Regions from separate parts of the Sporolactobacillus pectinivorans genome, predicted to be linked through region 2. Evidence: riboswitches for the same ligand, from Rfam matches in the RefSeq annotation. Region 2 holds a riboswitch; the other holds the start of a gene.

Region 1 (8,611 bases), 420 kb from region 2:
GGTCAAAGCTATTTTATAATGCATTTTCCCAACGCGGACCCTTCTTTCAAGGAAGGAGTCATCAATAACCCCGGAAAAGAAATCCATGACATGGACGGCGAGTGTCTGACTCAGTTTCTCTACCGAACTGTAACGATCAATAATTTCTCGAAGTTCATCGATCTGATAGAAACTGGAATAAAAGTCTTTTGCAATCTGGTTGATTTCTTTTTTTACAAAAGGCTGTAATGTTTTAAGCAGCTGCAAATCGGAAACAGTTAAATCTAGCATTTTAAGCTTGTCCATTATTTTCGGATCATCAACAGTGATTGAAGTTCTTTCAGATTTTGCTTTCTCAAGCCAGCTCATACCCGGCCCTTTCTTAACACTAAAAACCATGCTTATCTGCCTGCTTTCTTTTTATGCCGAAAGATTTTTAAACATTGCTCCTGAGACATTGATATGCCCGGATGAACAGATCCAAGCATTTCACATTTACTGATTTGAATGTGCAATCTACGAATGACTGTTGCAAAATTTCTGTGGCTCTATTACCTATGGACCCTGCCCTGCTTCCGGAAACAGATACTTTCACTTAAAATTCTCCTCAGGAAGAGGTTTACTATAATAATATCCCCTTTAGTCCTTAAATACGCGGATAAATTTTTTACCGCTTTAATGTTTTTAAAGAATACCACTTATTTATCGGCATAAAAGTGGATTGACTTAATAGCCATTGCAACCTTCTTAAATTAAATTGACGAACAAACGGATTCATGATAAACTCTTTTTAACTTAAAAATGGTGTTTTTGTTGACTCTTATTAAGAGTGGCGGAGGGACTGGCCCTATGAAGCCCGGCAACCTTTCAATTTTTATGAAAAAGGTGCTAATTCCAGCAAAGCTTCCAAATTTGGCGGCTTTGAAAAATAAGAGGGTGCGGATGATCGATCAAGCCTCTCTAACGAATAGAGAGGCTTTTATTTTTGCCCCTCAGAGATGATCACTGATAAACAGGAGGATGGAGAAAAATGGCAAAAGTGCTGAGTTCAAATCTTGGTTATCCAAGAATCGGCGAAAAAAGAGAATGGAAGAAGGCTCTCGAGCAGTTCTGGGCCGCAAAGATTTCAAAGGACAAATTTTTGAAGACCGTGAAAAATCTGAGGCTCAATTATCTGAAAAAGCAAAGGGAAGTCGGTGTGGATCTCATACCGGTCGGCGATTTCAGCCTTTACGATCATGTGCTGGATACCGCCGTTCTGTTCGGACTGATTCCTGAACGATTCAACAAAGACGAAAAGGAAATTTCACTTGAGACCTACTTTTCAATTGCCCGCGGCAATAAAGAAACGGAAGCGTCGGAAATGACAAAGTGGTTCGATACAAACTATCACTACATCGTTCCTGAAATCAGTAATGAAACCCAACCTCATATAACATCAAACAGGCTGCTCGCGCTGTTCAATGAGGCGAAGGAAGAATTGGGAATCACCTCGAAACCGGTCATTGTCGGACCTGTAACTTTGCTGAAGCTTTCCAAGGGCTATGATCAGGAACACTTTCAGACTCTGCTGGATTCACTGATTCCACTTTACATTCAGATCTTCAGTGAATTGAAAAATGCCGGAGCTGAATGGGTGCAGATTGATGAACCAATTTTAGTAAAGACGCTGACGCCCGATGATCTCGCCGTTTTTCAGAAAGTCTATCAGGCATTCAAAGAAGGCGTTCCGGGTCTGAAACTGCTGCTGCAGACTTATTTCGAAGCGGTCGATGACTATAAAGAAGTTGTAAAATTACCGATTGACGGCATCGGTCTCGATTTTGTTTATGGCAAAAAAGCCAATCTTGAGGCAATCAAAGCTTATGGCTTTCCCCAAGATAAAGTGCTCGCAGCCGGTGTGATCGACGGACGCAACATCTGGAAAACAGATCTTGCCGCAACTTTTGATGAACTTGAAAGTTTGCTCGCCACTGTCGGGGGAAAAGATAAACTCTGGATTACCCCATCTTCCAGCCTGCTTCATGTCCCCGTCACAATCGAGAACGAGAAGGAACTGGACCCTGTCCTGAAAAACGCACTCTCGTTTGCCGATCAGAAACTGGCGGAAGCAGTGGCTCTGGCAAAAGGACTGAATGAGGGCAAAGAAAACATCACAACTATTATAGAAAAGTCCGGCAGGGACCTTGATGCACTTCAGCAGTCGGCCCACCGTAACAATAAAGATGTCCGGAAAGAGCTGGATCAGCTTGACAGCGATCTGCCGTCACGCCCGGGTTCCTACAAGCTGCGGCAGCAGATCCAGCAAGACGCATTTCAGTTGCCACTGCTGCCGACGACCACAATCGGAAGCTTCCCGCAGACAAAAGAAGTCCGCCAGGCCCGCCGCAATCTGCGAACAGGCGAATGGACGAAAAAACAGTATGACCAGTTTATAAAAGATGAAACGGCCAAGTGGATCAGTATTCAGGAAGATATCGGCATTGATGTGCTTGTTCACGGAGAATTTGAGCGGAACGATATGGTAGAATACTTCGGTGAAAAACTGGCCGGATTCGCATTCACCCGTTTCGGCTGGGTACAATCCTATGGTTCACGCTGTGTAAAGCCACCGCTGATATTCGGAGATGTCGCATGGAACTCGCCGATAACCGTTGGAGAAAGTGCCTACGCCCAGTCGCTGACCAAAAAACCGGTCAAAGGCATGCTGACGGGCCCTGTCACGATCTATAATTGGTCATTTGTTCGCAATGATATCAACCAAGCCGACGTGTTTAACCAAATCGCACTTGCACTGAAAAAAGAAATCCATTCGCTTGAAGAAGCGGACATTCGAATGATTCAGGTCGACGAACCGGCGCTGCGTGAAGGTCTCCCGCTGAAGGAAGAAAAAAAGGCCGATTATCTGCACAGTGCCATCTACGCATTCCGCCTGACTACTTCATCTGTCAATAATGATACCCAGATTCATACGCATATGTGCTATTCAGAGTTCGATGAAATCATCGAAGCTATCGATGCGCTGGATACCGATGTCATTTCGATTGAAGGCGCCCGCAGCCACGGTGAAATGATATCAACTTTTGAAGCATTCAAGTATAAAAAAGGAATTGGTCTGGGTGTATACGACATCCACAGCCCGCGTATCCCGAGCGTTGACGAAATGAAATCCTACGCCGAACGGGCACTGAAAGTACTGGATCCGAAAATCTTCTGGATCAATCCGGACTGCGGCCTGAAAACCCGCCGGCCGGAAGAAGCCATTCCGGCATTAAAAAACATGGTTGAAGCCGCTCAAGAAGTCCGCGCCGAACTCGGAGACATAGTTGAAAAATAAAAAAATATTATCCGGAAGAGCCGTGGCATTGCCACGGCTCTTTCTAGTTGTGATGGGATCAATCTTTTAATTACAAGGAGGACAGAATATGCATCGTGTCAGAAAAGCAGAAAGTAAGGAGATGGATACGATTTATATGATGGGATATGACGTCTGGTCCAATCATTCGGCACCCAATGAATATCTGGAAATTTGCAGACATTCAGTCAAGTATAAGCAAGGAGAATGGTACGTTCTGACGGAGCTAGGGACAAATAGATTGCTCAGTTCACTCATTGTATATAAACTCGATCTTCACGATCAAACAGTAATCAGAGGAATTGGTTCAATAGCCACGGTAGGTTATTGTCGAAAAGCGGGAAATGCAACTGAACTTGTTAAAACTGTAATTAGTATTTTGACAAAGCAGGATGCTTGCGATGATTTTTTCTTATATAGCGATATTGGAGCACAATTTTACAACAAGTTAGGCTTTAATGCACTCCCCCGCTCCCGGCAAAAATATAAAGAAAGTATCTGCATGTACTATTCACAAACAAAAGATACCCCTTCTTCTGACTGTAAGATCCCTGATTATTTTTAAACTAATGTAGTTCTCTGTCTTTTGTAATTAAAAAGCAGAAGAGATAGGGCTTTCTCGCTCTACCTCTTCTGCTCTATATTCACATATTATGACTCGAATCCCGCAGTTCAATCTTCGGGTTCTTCTGCTGGAACCAGCGCAGCGAGAAATCATTTTCAAAGATGATCACCGGCCGGTCTTTATAATCGGTCACTACGAGATTATTCGAATTACGGCGCAGCTCTTCGGCGTCATCACGATCTGCGATCCATTTGGCAATCTGGTGCGGCATTCGCTCGATATCCAGATCCACACCGTATTCAGCCTGCATCCTGTAAACAAATACATCAAACTGCAGTGGACCAACTACACCAAGTATCGTTTCCTCATAAGGCGTTTTGTAAACCTGAATGGCACCTTCCTGGGCGAGCTGGCTGACACCCTTCAGAAAATGTTTCTGTTTCATCGCATTTTTTGCGCGCACCTTGGCAAAATGTTCAGGTGAGAACTGTGGGAGCGCGCCGAAATTGAATGTATCCTTTTCATCACAGACCGTGTCGCCGATTTGATAGAATCCGGTATCGTAAAGCCCGACAATGTCGCCCGGATAGGCGTCGTCGATCAACTCGCGGCTGTCGGCAAAAAACTGCTGCGGCTGAGCAAGTTTTAGTTGCTTGCCCGTACGGTCGAGATAAACGTTCATTCCCTTTTCAAATGCTCCGGAGACAATCCGGAGAAAAGCAATGCGATCACGGTGCGCCGGATTCATATTGGCCTGGATTTTAAAAATAAATCCCGAGAAACGCGGATCATCCGGCTGGATAATGTCTGCGCTCGATTTTCTCGGCTGCGGATCCGGAGCCATCTTGAGATAATGCTCCAGAAAAGTCGGCACGCCGAAACTTGAAATCGCGCTTCCAAAGAAAACCGGTGTCTGTTTTCCTGCCTTAACGGCTTCAAAGTCGTAGGTGCTGCCCGCTTCATCGAGCAACATCAGATTTTCTTCAAGCTGGCTGAGTGTGTAATCGTCAACAGTTCCCTTAAGAATATCGGGAAGTTCGTCGACCTCCCCCAATTCCTGAACCTGGCGCTCACGCTTCTCATTGTACCATTCGATTTTATGCTCCTGCCTGTCGTAAACCCCGCGGAACGACTGACCCATGCCAATCGGATAGTTGATCGGATAAGACTCAATACCAAGCACATTCTCGATCTCTTCGAATAGTTCCAGTGGATCCCGGCCCTGGCGATCCAGTTTGTTGATAAAAGTAAAAATTGGAATGCCGCGATCACGGCAGACTTTAAACAACTTGATGGTCTGCGGTTCCACGCCTTTTGCCGCATCAATGATCATGACCACGCTATCCACAGCCATCAGTGTCCGGTATGTGTCTTCACTGAAATCCTGGTGTCCGGGAGTGTCCAAAATATTAATTTTGTAACCATTATATTCAAATTGCATCACACTGGAAGTGACTGAAATACCTCTCTTTTTTTCAAGCTCCATCCAGTCCGATGTGGCAAATTTCTCCGCTTTTCTCGATTTAACAGCGCCTGCTGTGCGGATGGCCCCACCCAAAACAAGCAGTTTTTCCGTCAGCGTCGTCTTCCCGGCATCCGGATGAGAGATAATTGCGAATGTACGCCGTCTTTCTATTTCCTGTTGTAACTTATTCATTTTTTCCTCCCGAACTTGCTCGTCAGACAAACGATTTAATATTCATTTTACCCAAGAAAAGGGCATCCGCTGCTTTTTTCAGCCGGACAAGAAAACTTCCGTCTGAACAACCGAGCCACTTTCACACGCGAATGCCCTTCTTAGAATCTATTCATATTATAAACAAAAATAAAGAATAATGTGCAGGAACATCGAAACCAACGCCCGCACGTATATCATTCATTTGCTTACAAGCCCGTGCACACGATCCATAACTTCTGTTTTCAAAGCAGCGAATTTCGTGTCACGATCGGCTGCATCTTTGCCTTGAACACCAAAGTAGAACTTGATTTTCGGCTCTGTGCCGGACGGACGCAGGCAGAACCACGAGCCATCATCCAGTTTGTACTTCAGGACATTGGATACCGGCAAAGTGATTGCAGTCTTGCTGCCGGACTTTACATTTGTAGTGACGGATTTTTCATAGTCTTCAATCACGTCAACAGCTACACCGGAAACCTGAACCGGCGGATGATCTCTGAAGTCGTTCAGAATCGAATCAATTTCTTCTTTACCCTGAATCCCCTTCAGTGTCAGCGATTCAAGCCCCTCTTCAAAATAACCATACTTTTCATAAATATCCTGAAGTGCATCATAGATTGATTTGCCCTTTGACTTATAATAGGCAGCCACTTCCGCAGCAAACACCGCAGCCTGGACCGCATCTTTGTCGCGGACAAACGAACCGATCAGGCAGCCGTAGCTTTCTTCATAGCCAAATAGAAAAGTATGTGCACCGGTTAACTCATATTCATGAATTTTTTCTCCGATGAACTTGAAACCTGTCAGCGTATCAACAGTCGGAATACCAAATGCTGCAGCAATCGTGCGGCCGATTTCCGATGTTACGATCGTTTTAACCACGATGCCGTTCTCCGGCAGCGTTCCTTTTTCTTTACGCTGCGTAAGCAGATAATCCAGAAGGACTGCCCCTGTCTGGTTGCCGGTCAAAACAGTATATTCTCCCTGTTCATCTTTTACTGCGACACCGAGTCGGTCTGAGTCAGGATCTGTGCCAAGAAGAATATCGGCATCCAGTTTTTTTCCATAGTCAATCGCTATTTTAAAAGCGGTGTGTTCCTCAGGATTCGGGGATTTCACAGTTGAAAACTCCGGATCCGGTTCCGCCTGTTCCTTAACGACCGTGACATTCGTGAATCCCCAGTTTTTCAAGCCGTTGACGATCGGATGGTAGCTTGATCCATGCAGTGGTGTAAAGACGATTTTTAGATTCGATCCGACTTTTTTAATGATGTCTGGATTCAAGGACAATTTCTTCAGATTTTCCTGATAGGCGTCGTCCACATCCTTGCCGATAATCTGGAGCAGCCCTTCTGCCTTCAATGCCTGTTCGTCACCGACTTTTACTGTCAGCTCATCCTCAACAGAGCCAACAAACTTAATCACTTCGTCCGCTTCAGCTGGAGGAAGCTGGCCGCCGAACTCGTCGTAAACTTTATAGCCATTATATTGCGGCGGATTGTGGCTCGCCGTGATCACAATGCCCGAAAAAGTGTGCAGATAACGCACCGCAAATGAAAGAACCGGTGTCGGGCGCAGTGAATCAAAGATAAACGTTTTGATCCCGTGCGCACCCAGCGTTTTTGCAGCTTCCAAAGTAAATTCAGCGGAAAAATGGCGCGGATCATGAGCAATCACGACACCTCGTTTTACAGCCTCTTCACCGGAGCTGAGAATATATCTTGCCAGCCCTTCCGAGGCCTTCCTGACCGTGTAAATGTTGAGCCGGTTTGTTCCCGGTCCAATTTCACCGCGCATACCGCCTGTACCGAATTCCAGATTTTTGTAAAAGCAGTCTTCCAGTTTGGCCGGATCTCCGGCAATCGCGTCAAGCTGTTTTTTCAAATCCTGATCCAGTCCTTCATCAGCCTGCCATTTCTCATAAACTGTTTTCCAGCTCATAGCTTTCACCCCATTTGCTTAACGTTCTTTCCCACTTACCTATTATCTATTATATAACAAAACGTAAAAGAGCGCTGTCATTCATTTCATTATTACAAGTGCAGATTAATTATTGCCAACCGGAGTAAAATATTGAATCAGCTTTTCGAGCGATACATCCTGAAGCGATTTGAAACAGCCGTCGACATGTCCGAATGGCATCTGCTTCGTTACCGCATTCGGAACAACAATACAGTACATTCCCGCCTTTTTCGCCGCCAAAGAGCCGTTAAAGGAATCCTCAATGGCGATAGCTTCTTTGGGCTGCACTTGAAGGCTTTGGAGGGATTGAATGTAAAGTTCAGGATCAGGCTTTACTTTCTGAACGTCATCCATGGACTTGATGCTCTGAAAATAGTCGGAGAGGCCGAGACGTTTCAAATGTCTGCGCGGCCAGTCTCCCTTAGAGCTCGTTGCAAGCCCGATTTTAAGGCCAAGGATGTTAGCCTGGCTGAGCACCGATTTGACACCCGGCAATACCTCTTCTCTGTCTACCAATGTATTAAAAAGATGATCGCGTTCTCCTAGAAAAGAAGCTTTATCTATTTTTACATGGCCGCGTTCTTCAAGGTATTTTATTGAATCAAAGCCGTGCTGTGTGCCTATGGCCTGGCTCCACAAGCTGAGCGGAAGATTAACGTGATATTCATGAAACATTTTCTGCATGACGAGATACATAATTCTCTCGCTGTCAAGAATGACGCCATCAAAGTCAAAAACGATCGCTTTTATCATTTTTTACAACCCTTCTGCGTGGTCTCAAACTTCATTTTACCACGGCTTAGCCATTTTATCGTTTTAATATCACAAATTTTTCCCCAGTAGAATTGGCTGGTGGTCAAAATGTCACGAACAGCTGAACTGTCCATTTTTAACAGCGATGCAAATTCTAAGTCAAGTTTCCGTCATTTCTACATAAACTGAATTAATCAACCCTCATTACTCATCAGCAATGACAAGGAATGTCCGCAGAAAACTTAATACAGGGAGGGAATGGCTGTGAAAAATTTTTTGATTTCAGAGGAGCAGTGGGATCTTCACCAGAAGGGCGACC
Region 2 (8,611 bases):
TGGAATTTTCCAATGATCCGGAAAAACTGAAGGAATGGATTCCGCTGATCATGGAGGGCCGCACATTGAATGAACCGATAGCAGCCACAAAGATCGACTCTGGAACGGATGTCAACTTTGGCGCTTTAACACGCATGTTGTTTGACCATTTAAAGCATAAAAATGTCGAGATAAACTACAGGCATCTCATTAAAGATATTAAACGGACCGACGGCGGCTCGTGGGAAGTGAAGGCGTACGATAGCGACAGCGGTAAAATTGAATACCATACGGCGAAATTCGTCTTTATTGGCGGTGGGGGCGGAAGTCTGCCGTTACTGCAAAAAACCGGTATTCCTGAGTCCAAACATATTGGCGGATTCCCGGTAAGCGGGCTGTTTATGGTGTGTGACAATCCGGAAATTGCACGGCAGCATCATGCCAAAGTATACGGTAAAGCGAAAATTGGTGCTCCTCCAATGTCTGTTCCGCATCTTGATACAAGATATATCGCGGGCAAAAAAACATTGCTGTTTGGACCGTTTGCCGGTTTCTCACCAAAGTTTTTAAAAACAGGTTCGAACTTTGATTTAATAGGTTCCGTGAAACCGAATAATGTCTTCACGATGCTCTCGGCCGGCGTCAAAGAGATGGCGTTGACAAAATACCTGATCCAGCAAGTGATGTTATCGAGTGAGAAACGTATGGAAGAATTACGCGAGTTTATTCCGAATGCCAAAAGCGAGGATTGGCATATAGTAGTCGCGGGTCAACGTGTGCAAGTGATCAAAGATACGGATGCCGGCGGCAGGGGAACACTTCAATTCGGTACGGAAGTGGTTACGGCTGCTGATGGCTCGATCGCTGCGTTGCTCGGTGCGTCTCCGGGTGCTTCTACCGCCGTTCACGTGATGCTTGAGGTATTGGGAAAATGCTTCCCGCAGCAGATGAGCGAGTGGGAACCGAAGATAAAAGAAATGATTCCTTCTTACGGTGTACCGCTAGTGGAAAACCCGGAGCTTTTCCAAAAAATTCATTCGTCAACAGCGCGGACGCTCGGTCTAAGCTAGAAAGAATCATCTAAGAGATTGAAAGGGCAATGATTACGTCACCACTGTGGCACTCTCGGTTTGAGTCTCACTTTGATGAATCTATTTCTCAAACTAAATTGGATGCTTCTTTCGGGAATCTGAATAAAAGATGGATAAATGAACTTATTAAAAAACCTTCTCCTATAGAGAAGGTTTTTTATCACATGAAAATTAGTGCAATTGCCGAACCGCGTTCCTGTACGATTCGCTAAATTTTGTAAATTGTTTTCATCTGAAAGCCACCTTGTCACGCGCATAAAACACGACGGCTTCCCTTTGATCTTTTTTGCCAAATGCATATACTTTTTGGTTATCCTCTTCTTCAAAAAAACTGAACGGTACTTTGCGGTTATATTCATAGGGAAATCCGTCAAGCAGAACGATCCCGTCTGTATACTTTAAATCTTCATCCAGATAAGGGTCAAATAAATAAAGATATTTATTCTTCGTGTCTACTTTCGTTGCCAGCACATAATGCGCCCCACCGTAGTTCAATCTGAAAATGGCTGCACCGTCGTTTTTGATGGCGTCAATGATCTCACTGCTTTCTCCCAAATGTACACGTTCACCTGCATAATAAGTTCCGTGAATGGGAAGCCCCTTTATTGGTCCGTTATAATTTAACCATTCGACGATAAACTTCATCGATGCTTTCGATGTGCCGCTCTTGCCGACTTCACCATCCGAATTATATGTATCCAGTGAATAAGCCGTAATCGCTTTGATTACGTCAGGCGGAATCAATTCTCGCGGGAAAAGATATTTAACGGCATTTAATAGCGTTACTGTACCGCAGTCATACTCAGACATCTGATAATAGAGCGGAGTCTTCACGCGATCACCTCACTTAAAATGATTGTTTGGATCAAAGCTGTCCCTTAACGCGTCACCGATGAAGTTGATGGCAAGCACCAGTAAAATGATCACAATTCCCGGCGGAAGCCAAAGCCATAGTTTTTCAGTCAGGATGGTCAGATTCTCTGCTCCATTTAACATATTGCCCAGACTGGCCGTCGGCGGCTGAATGCCCATTCCCAGAAAGCTCAGCGCTGCCTCATCGAGTATGGAGTAGGCCATAACAGATGTAGCATAGATTAAGACTGGTGCTATGGCATTGGGCAGTATTTCAGAAGAGAGAATGTATGTCTTTGGCAATCCCGCCAGCTCATCTGCTTTAATAAAATTTGTTTCCCGAATAGAGAGAACACTGCCGCGTACCAATCGCGCAATACCTGGCCAGTCGACAAATCCGAGAATGAGAATAATGGAAAGCAAACCGGGTTTGAAGATCGCAGCAGCTACAAGCAATAATAGAATATAAGGGAAGGACATGACCATATCCGTCAGTCCCATTAATGCAACATCGATCTTTCCTCCAAAAAAGCCTGCCACAAGTCCAATAACAATCCCAATAACCGAAGAAATAATGGTTACAGACAACCCAACAAACAGAGAGATTCTCATCCCGGCAATGAGTCTGCTTAGAACGTCTCTTCCAATCTCATCCGTTCCCAGCAAGTGCTGCATTGACGGAGGGGAAGAAAAAGGGCCCGTAATATCATTAGGATGATATGGAAAAATCGTGAGGCCAAAAATTGCAACTATTGAAAAAATAGCGATAATAATCACACTGGCGAAAGCCAGTTTATGTTTCCAGAAAACATGAGAGCGAGTGTGCTTTTGATTTTCTTTTTGAATAATTTCTTCCATTTTTACCCTCTAAAGTTATTTGAAAGTTATTGTCGGATCGACCGCAGCATAAAGAATATCAGTCAGCAAATTTGTTATGAGCACCACAACAGCCGTTAACAGGCAGACCGCCATAATGACAGGGTAATCTTCATTCAGAACCGCAGTCATGGTCAACAGTCCCAACCCAGGCCAGGAGAAGATCTGCTCAATAATGACTGTTCCGCCGAATAATGAAGGAATCTGCATACCGATAATCGTGATGATTGGGACCAGTGCGTTTTTGAATGCGTGCTTATTAATGACCAGAAACCTGCCAATACCTTTCGCCCTGGCAGTTACTAGATAGTCTTTTTGCAGTATCTCCAGCATGGCGGAACGAATATAGCGAACGTTGCTTCCGACTGTCGCCACGACTAATACACTGACAGGCAATAGCATATGACTGACGACGTTTCCAATACTTGCACTTTCGTCAAACTCATTCATTCCACTGGAGGGAAGCAAACCCAGCTTAACGGTAAAGAGATAAATCAAAAATAAAGCTAAAAAGAAGCTTGGAATACTTGTTCCGACAAAGGAGGTCGTGACAATTGCATAATCTTTCTTTGAGTATTGGTGCGTCGCGCTGTAAATGGCAATCGGGATTGAGAAGGCAATGCTGATGAATAGAGCACTTCCCATTAATAACAGCGTGGGTCCAACATGGCTGGATATTAAATTCGAAACAGGCTGATAGCTTTTATATGAATAGCCGAAATTCCCATGGAGCACTTGATTTAGCCAAACGAAATACTGGATATAAAAGGGTTTATTCAATCCGTATTCTATTTCCTTCGCATTCAGAGCTGCCTGAGAAACCTTTGGCCCATGTATCATTTCCAACGGATTACCCGCATAGCTCATAAAAAGATAATCAATAATCGTAATACCAATGAGAATCGGAATGGCTAATAGAATTTTTTTTATAACATATTTTCTCATTGCCCTTTTCCCTTCAGAATTGAAGATTTCACATAATGAGCCGTCCGCAGATCAATAAGCTGGAGCGGTGATTCGTCATCCGGGTCCCAAAGACAACGATCGTTTTCTTCCACTTTCATCGATTTAATTAAGGGGTTAGCAATAGGAATGGCTTCCTTTAAAATCTTTGTATACGGATGAACGGGATGCTTAAATAGCTCAACTGATTCAGCGATTTCGACAATTCTGCCTTTGGTCATCACGGCGATTCGATCGCTTACATAACTCACTGCCCCAAGCCCGTGACCAATAAAAAGCATTGAAATATTCAGCTCTTCTCTTATTTCTTTAAGTAAATTCAGTATCTGAGCCTGAATAGAAACATCAAGTGCGGAAACAGGTTCATCGCATACCAATAGTTCGGGTTTAAGCGACAAGGCGCGCGCAATACCGATTCTCTGCCGCTGTCCTCCCGAAAACTCATGGGGATATTTGTCTATTGAATTTCTGGAGAGTCCGACAATATCGAGCAGATGGTCGATATAGACAGCCACATCGCGCTTTGAAGTTATACGGTTAACTAAAATTGGTTTTGCCAGTATATCAAAGACATTTCTTCTGGGATTTAAAGAAGAGTAAGAATCCTGAAAGATCATCTGGATCTTCACTCTGTTCGTTTTTTTATCTTTCGGCTTGAAAGTCATAATATCCCTGCCGTGAAACTGAATAGTCCCTGATGTAGGTTTCTCCAATCCGACAATTTGTTTGCCAATTGTCGTCTTCCCGCTGCCTGACTCGCCCACTAATCCTAATATTTCCCCTTGTTTGATATCAAAGGACACATCATTCACAGCATGTACTACAGCCTTAGTAAAAAACGAAGCGGACTGAACCTTATATACCTTATTCAGCTTATTGATTTTCAACAATATATGGTTATTCATCGCTGTTCACCACTCGGTAATTGTTCAGCATGCTGGCAGCGTACACTTGTTTCCTGAAGTTTTTTTAATGACTGGACATTCTGCGTGCATGTTAATTGTCTAAAAGCACATCTTTCGGCAAAGCGGCATCCCTTTATCTGATAATAATTTTCCGGAACGACTCCTTTTATTGGCTCAATCTTCTTAGACTTTGAAAGCCCGACATCTGGAATCGACTGAAGCAGAGCTTTTGTATAAGGATGTTTGGGGCAGAAGAAAATGTCATTCACTTTTGCCTCTTCAATGATTTGCCCCGCATACATCACCGCCACTCGATCCGCCATTTGTGCCACGAGACCCATATCATGAGTAATTAATATCAGGGCCATATTCATTTTTTTCTTAAGCCGATCGAGAAGATTCATTATTTCAGCCTGAATGGTGACATCCAGTGCTGTCGTTGGTTCGTCTGCAATCAGGACCTTGGGATTACATGCCAGGGCAATGGCAATCAGCACTCTTTGCCTTTGTCCTCCAGACAATTCATGCGGATATTTTTTCAAGATCAGCTCTTGATCAGAAAGACCTACTTTATTCAGTAGGTCAATCATTTTTTCATTTCTCTCTTTGCCAGAAATTTTAAGATGGGCATCAATGATCTCTTCAATTTGGTTTCTGATTGTAAACACAGGATTCAGGCTGGTCAATGCATCTTGAAAAATCATGCTGATCCGGCTTCCGCGGATTTTATCCAGCTGACGGTCCGTAAGATTTTGTATTTCCTGATTCTCAAATCTTATCGACCCGGAAGTAATCCTGCCATTATTTTTTAATAATCCCAATACAGAAAGCATAGTCAGGCTCTTTCCAGACCCGGATTCTCCCACAAGGCACAATGTTTCTCCACTGTCTACATGCAGACTGACATCATGGACGAGAATCCGGTCTTCTGAATGAACCGTATATGTGGTATCAAGATGGTTTATCTCAAGCAAATGATCCATCAATGCTCATTCCCTTATGCCATTCTCCTATTTTTCCCACTTTTCAACATTGTTGAAGGAACCATAAATATGCGGTTCAGCGTGCTTAAGCTCTTTATTGTAAGCGCCGAGTGAGCGTAAAACATATGCCGAGTAAAGAGGAACATCATTTTGAACAATTTTATCAATGTTGCTGTACAGCTTTTTAGTTTCTTCCGTACTTTTCGCTGACTGAATCTTGGAAAGATTTGCGGCCAGTTCACTATTTTTATATTGCGGCCAGTCTCCATCACTATTGACGATCCAATCGACGTCCGGATAAGGGTCAATCGGAGATAAAGTATATTGAACGGCGAACAAATCAAATTTATGCTTCGCAGCTTTGGCCAGAAGATTGGAAAGATCCTGAGTCTGTACATTTACATTAATACCAATGGTCTTCAGATCGGCTGCAATAATATTAGCTGCCTGGACGAAAGTACTGTCACCGGAATCAACAAGAAAAGTCAATTGTTTTGATTTGTCCCAATGTGCTTCTTTAACCAGTTTTTTTGCCTGATCCAAATCAAACTTGACCGGCTTGATCGATGAGTCAAAGTATGGGCTGTAAGACGTAACGAAGCCATCAACTACCTCACCGTTTCCATTCAGTAAACTTTTCACGATCTGTTCTCGATTTGTAGCCAGTTGAATGGCCTTTCTAATTCGCACATCAGAAATTGTTTTGGTATTTAATAAAACGAGCTGATTCGTCAATGGCTGCTCTAAGACTGTTTTTACATTGCTTAATTTTTGAACGTTTTTATAATCTTCTTGTGGAAAGACACCCAATGTTTGTTGAACAAAATCAATTTCTCCAGATTTAAGCCCAGGATACAGTTGGCTTGCCGGAACAACTTTTAGGTTTAGATATTTAATTTTGGGTGCGCCTTTCCAGTAATTCTCGTTTGCCGTATAAGAGATATAATGATTCGAATCGTAATTTATCAATCTGTAAGGACCGCTGATTACGGTCGGTTTATTGAACCAGCTGTATTTGCTTAATTTATCAGGACTCACATTTTTTAGAACGTGCTTTGGAATTGTAAACAGATATCGCCCTATAGTATTATCAAAGGTTGCGAGCGACAGCGGGCTCTTTGTAATAAACGCTACTGTTTTATTGTCTACCTTTTTCAGGCCTGCGATATTCTTCGCCCCTTCCGGAGAATTTCCATTTTCATCAAATCCTTTTAATGCAGCATATCCGCCAATATTTACATTTCCGACCTTGGGATCGGTTAATCTCAGAACAGAGAAAATCACATCATCCGCTGTGATATCCTGACCATCCGACCACTTTGCATTTTTATTAATTTTGACGGTAAATGTCCGATTATCTTTTGTTGTAATGCTGTTCGCCAGCTGGCCGACAACATTCAGCTTGCTATCCAGTTCAATTAACGGCAGAAAACTGAACCCGATCGCGTATTTGCTTAATTCAGTAGCATCTATTAACAACGGATTGATCGTTGTCAATGAATCGGTAACGCCAATATTGACAACATTTTTATTAATCTTATTTCCAGTCGTCCCGCCGGGCGCACTGCTGCATCCTGTGAGCATTAAAATAACTAAAAGAAAAGATAAAATACAAACTATTTCCTTTTTAAATTTCATTGATACGCCTCCTCGTAAATTATTTTTAAATCTATGAAACCGGCTTTATGATTCTCCTGATCTCAATCTGTTCGTCAGTTACATAACAATTGTCTTTGCGAGATATTATTCTTTTATCCTGGCAGAACCGCTGCAGCGCCGATGATCATACCTTGCCATACATTCTGTGATCGTCGCACTCACCTGGCTGAATCAAAAAGATGGGGATTGGTTAACTCTATTGATAGTTTGCGTTTCTGCCCAGTTCTATTGAGCATTATCTGTCCCAATTTAGCTGGGAAAATTTAAAGTTGGGTATATAGAGACATAAATAAGGCTCCTTTTCACAGAATCAGAAAAGCAGCCTTTTTGCCGTCTCTTCTTATCTGTCAGAATTTAATCTGTTGGAATTGACACCATACACACTGTGCTGGTTGTCGGGTTTCATTGGGCCAGTCCCTCCGCCGCTCTTGATAAGAATGTTGATATTCATTTTTAAAAACAGGTCTTGCGAAACGTTTCTGCCTGACCATGCCCGGACGCGTTCCGGACTTTTGTTGCGCTGATCATTAGCTAAATTATAATTCATACTATTCGTATGTCAATATAATTTATTAAATTGTTTTGCAGTGCAAAGTGGACAGGAAGTCTATAACTGGGCATTAAAGACATTCAGTTACGCAGTTCGCGTTCTGCCGCGCAACAGTGAAATTTATTTGAACGACTGATATGAACCGAAGTCGCATCTAATCCGGAGAAAGTCGCACCTAATTTTTCGAGTCGTTTCGAGCCGTACTGAAATGGTTGCACCTAATTTCCTGGGTTGCATCGAAACGCATGAGGTATTGCTAGATACAGGTACTTTATTTGTTGCGCAGTACGCCCTTACTGCGCAACAATTCAAATAAGTTATCATGACATTCAATTGTTCGGCCACCGTTTTCATGACGAATCAAAAGAAAAAAGAGAACTTTTACGCGCATTGCTGGAACAGCGCTAAAAAATCCTCTGAAGAAAAAAGATGGAAAGACTTTACCTATTGAATGCGGACGGTATATACAGCTAACTCCTTCGAGTTGGCCGTCATCAAGTATTACGAACGAATAACATCATCCGACGTGGGTGCTGTTCTTTCGGCAAATGGGATTCTTTTCGTTTGCCAGATGCAATCAGGCGAGGTTCATACCACATCGCCTGACTTTCCGTGTCGTTGTTTTTTCAAATCCTTTTTCAAGAACTTCAAACACACGGATGTGTTTATAATCCGGCATTTTTTTGTTCACTTCATCAACAATCGATTTTACCATGGCTTGTATTTCTTCTTTTGCAGGAAGATGACCGATTA

What was found. A riboswitch is a leader RNA that binds a small molecule or an ion and turns the genes downstream of it on or off. The one in region 2 is predicted to bind S-adenosylmethionine.
Region 1: another riboswitch for S-adenosylmethionine. It lies ahead of metE (5-methyltetrahydropteroyltriglutamate--homocysteine S-methyltransferase); the one in region 2 lies ahead of COP04_RS18225 (ABC transporter substrate-binding protein).

The regions. Positions count from the first base shown of each region.
Region 1 covers NZ_NXGA01000001.1:3,305,021-3,313,631, forward strand. The annotation lists gene COP04_RS16170 (globin-coupled sensor protein) at 1-378, opposite strand, end outside; SAM riboswitch class I at 797-914, shown strand; gene metE (5-methyltetrahydropteroyltriglutamate--homocysteine S-methyltransferase) at 1,010-3,316, shown strand; gene COP04_RS16180 (N-acetyltransferase) at 3,405-3,899, shown strand; gene COP04_RS16185 (peptide chain release factor 3) at 3,979-5,556, opposite strand; gene COP04_RS16190 (phospho-sugar mutase) at 5,776-7,518, opposite strand; gene COP04_RS16195 (HAD family hydrolase) at 7,624-8,292, opposite strand; gene yhbH (sporulation protein YhbH) at 8,551-8,611, shown strand, end outside.
Region 2 covers NZ_NXGA01000001.1:3,727,307-3,735,917, reverse strand. The annotation lists gene mqo (malate dehydrogenase (quinone)) at 1-1,049, shown strand, start outside; gene COP04_RS18250 (peptidase C39) at 1,299-1,904, opposite strand; gene COP04_RS18245 (ABC transporter permease) at 1,914-2,780, opposite strand; gene COP04_RS18240 (ABC transporter permease) at 2,796-3,743, opposite strand; gene COP04_RS18235 (ATP-binding cassette domain-containing protein) at 3,740-4,666, opposite strand; gene COP04_RS18230 (ABC transporter ATP-binding protein) at 4,663-5,649, opposite strand; gene COP04_RS18225 (ABC transporter substrate-binding protein) at 5,677-7,287, opposite strand; SAM riboswitch class I at 7,646-7,746, opposite strand; gene COP04_RS18220 (AMP-binding protein) at 8,436-8,611, opposite strand, start outside.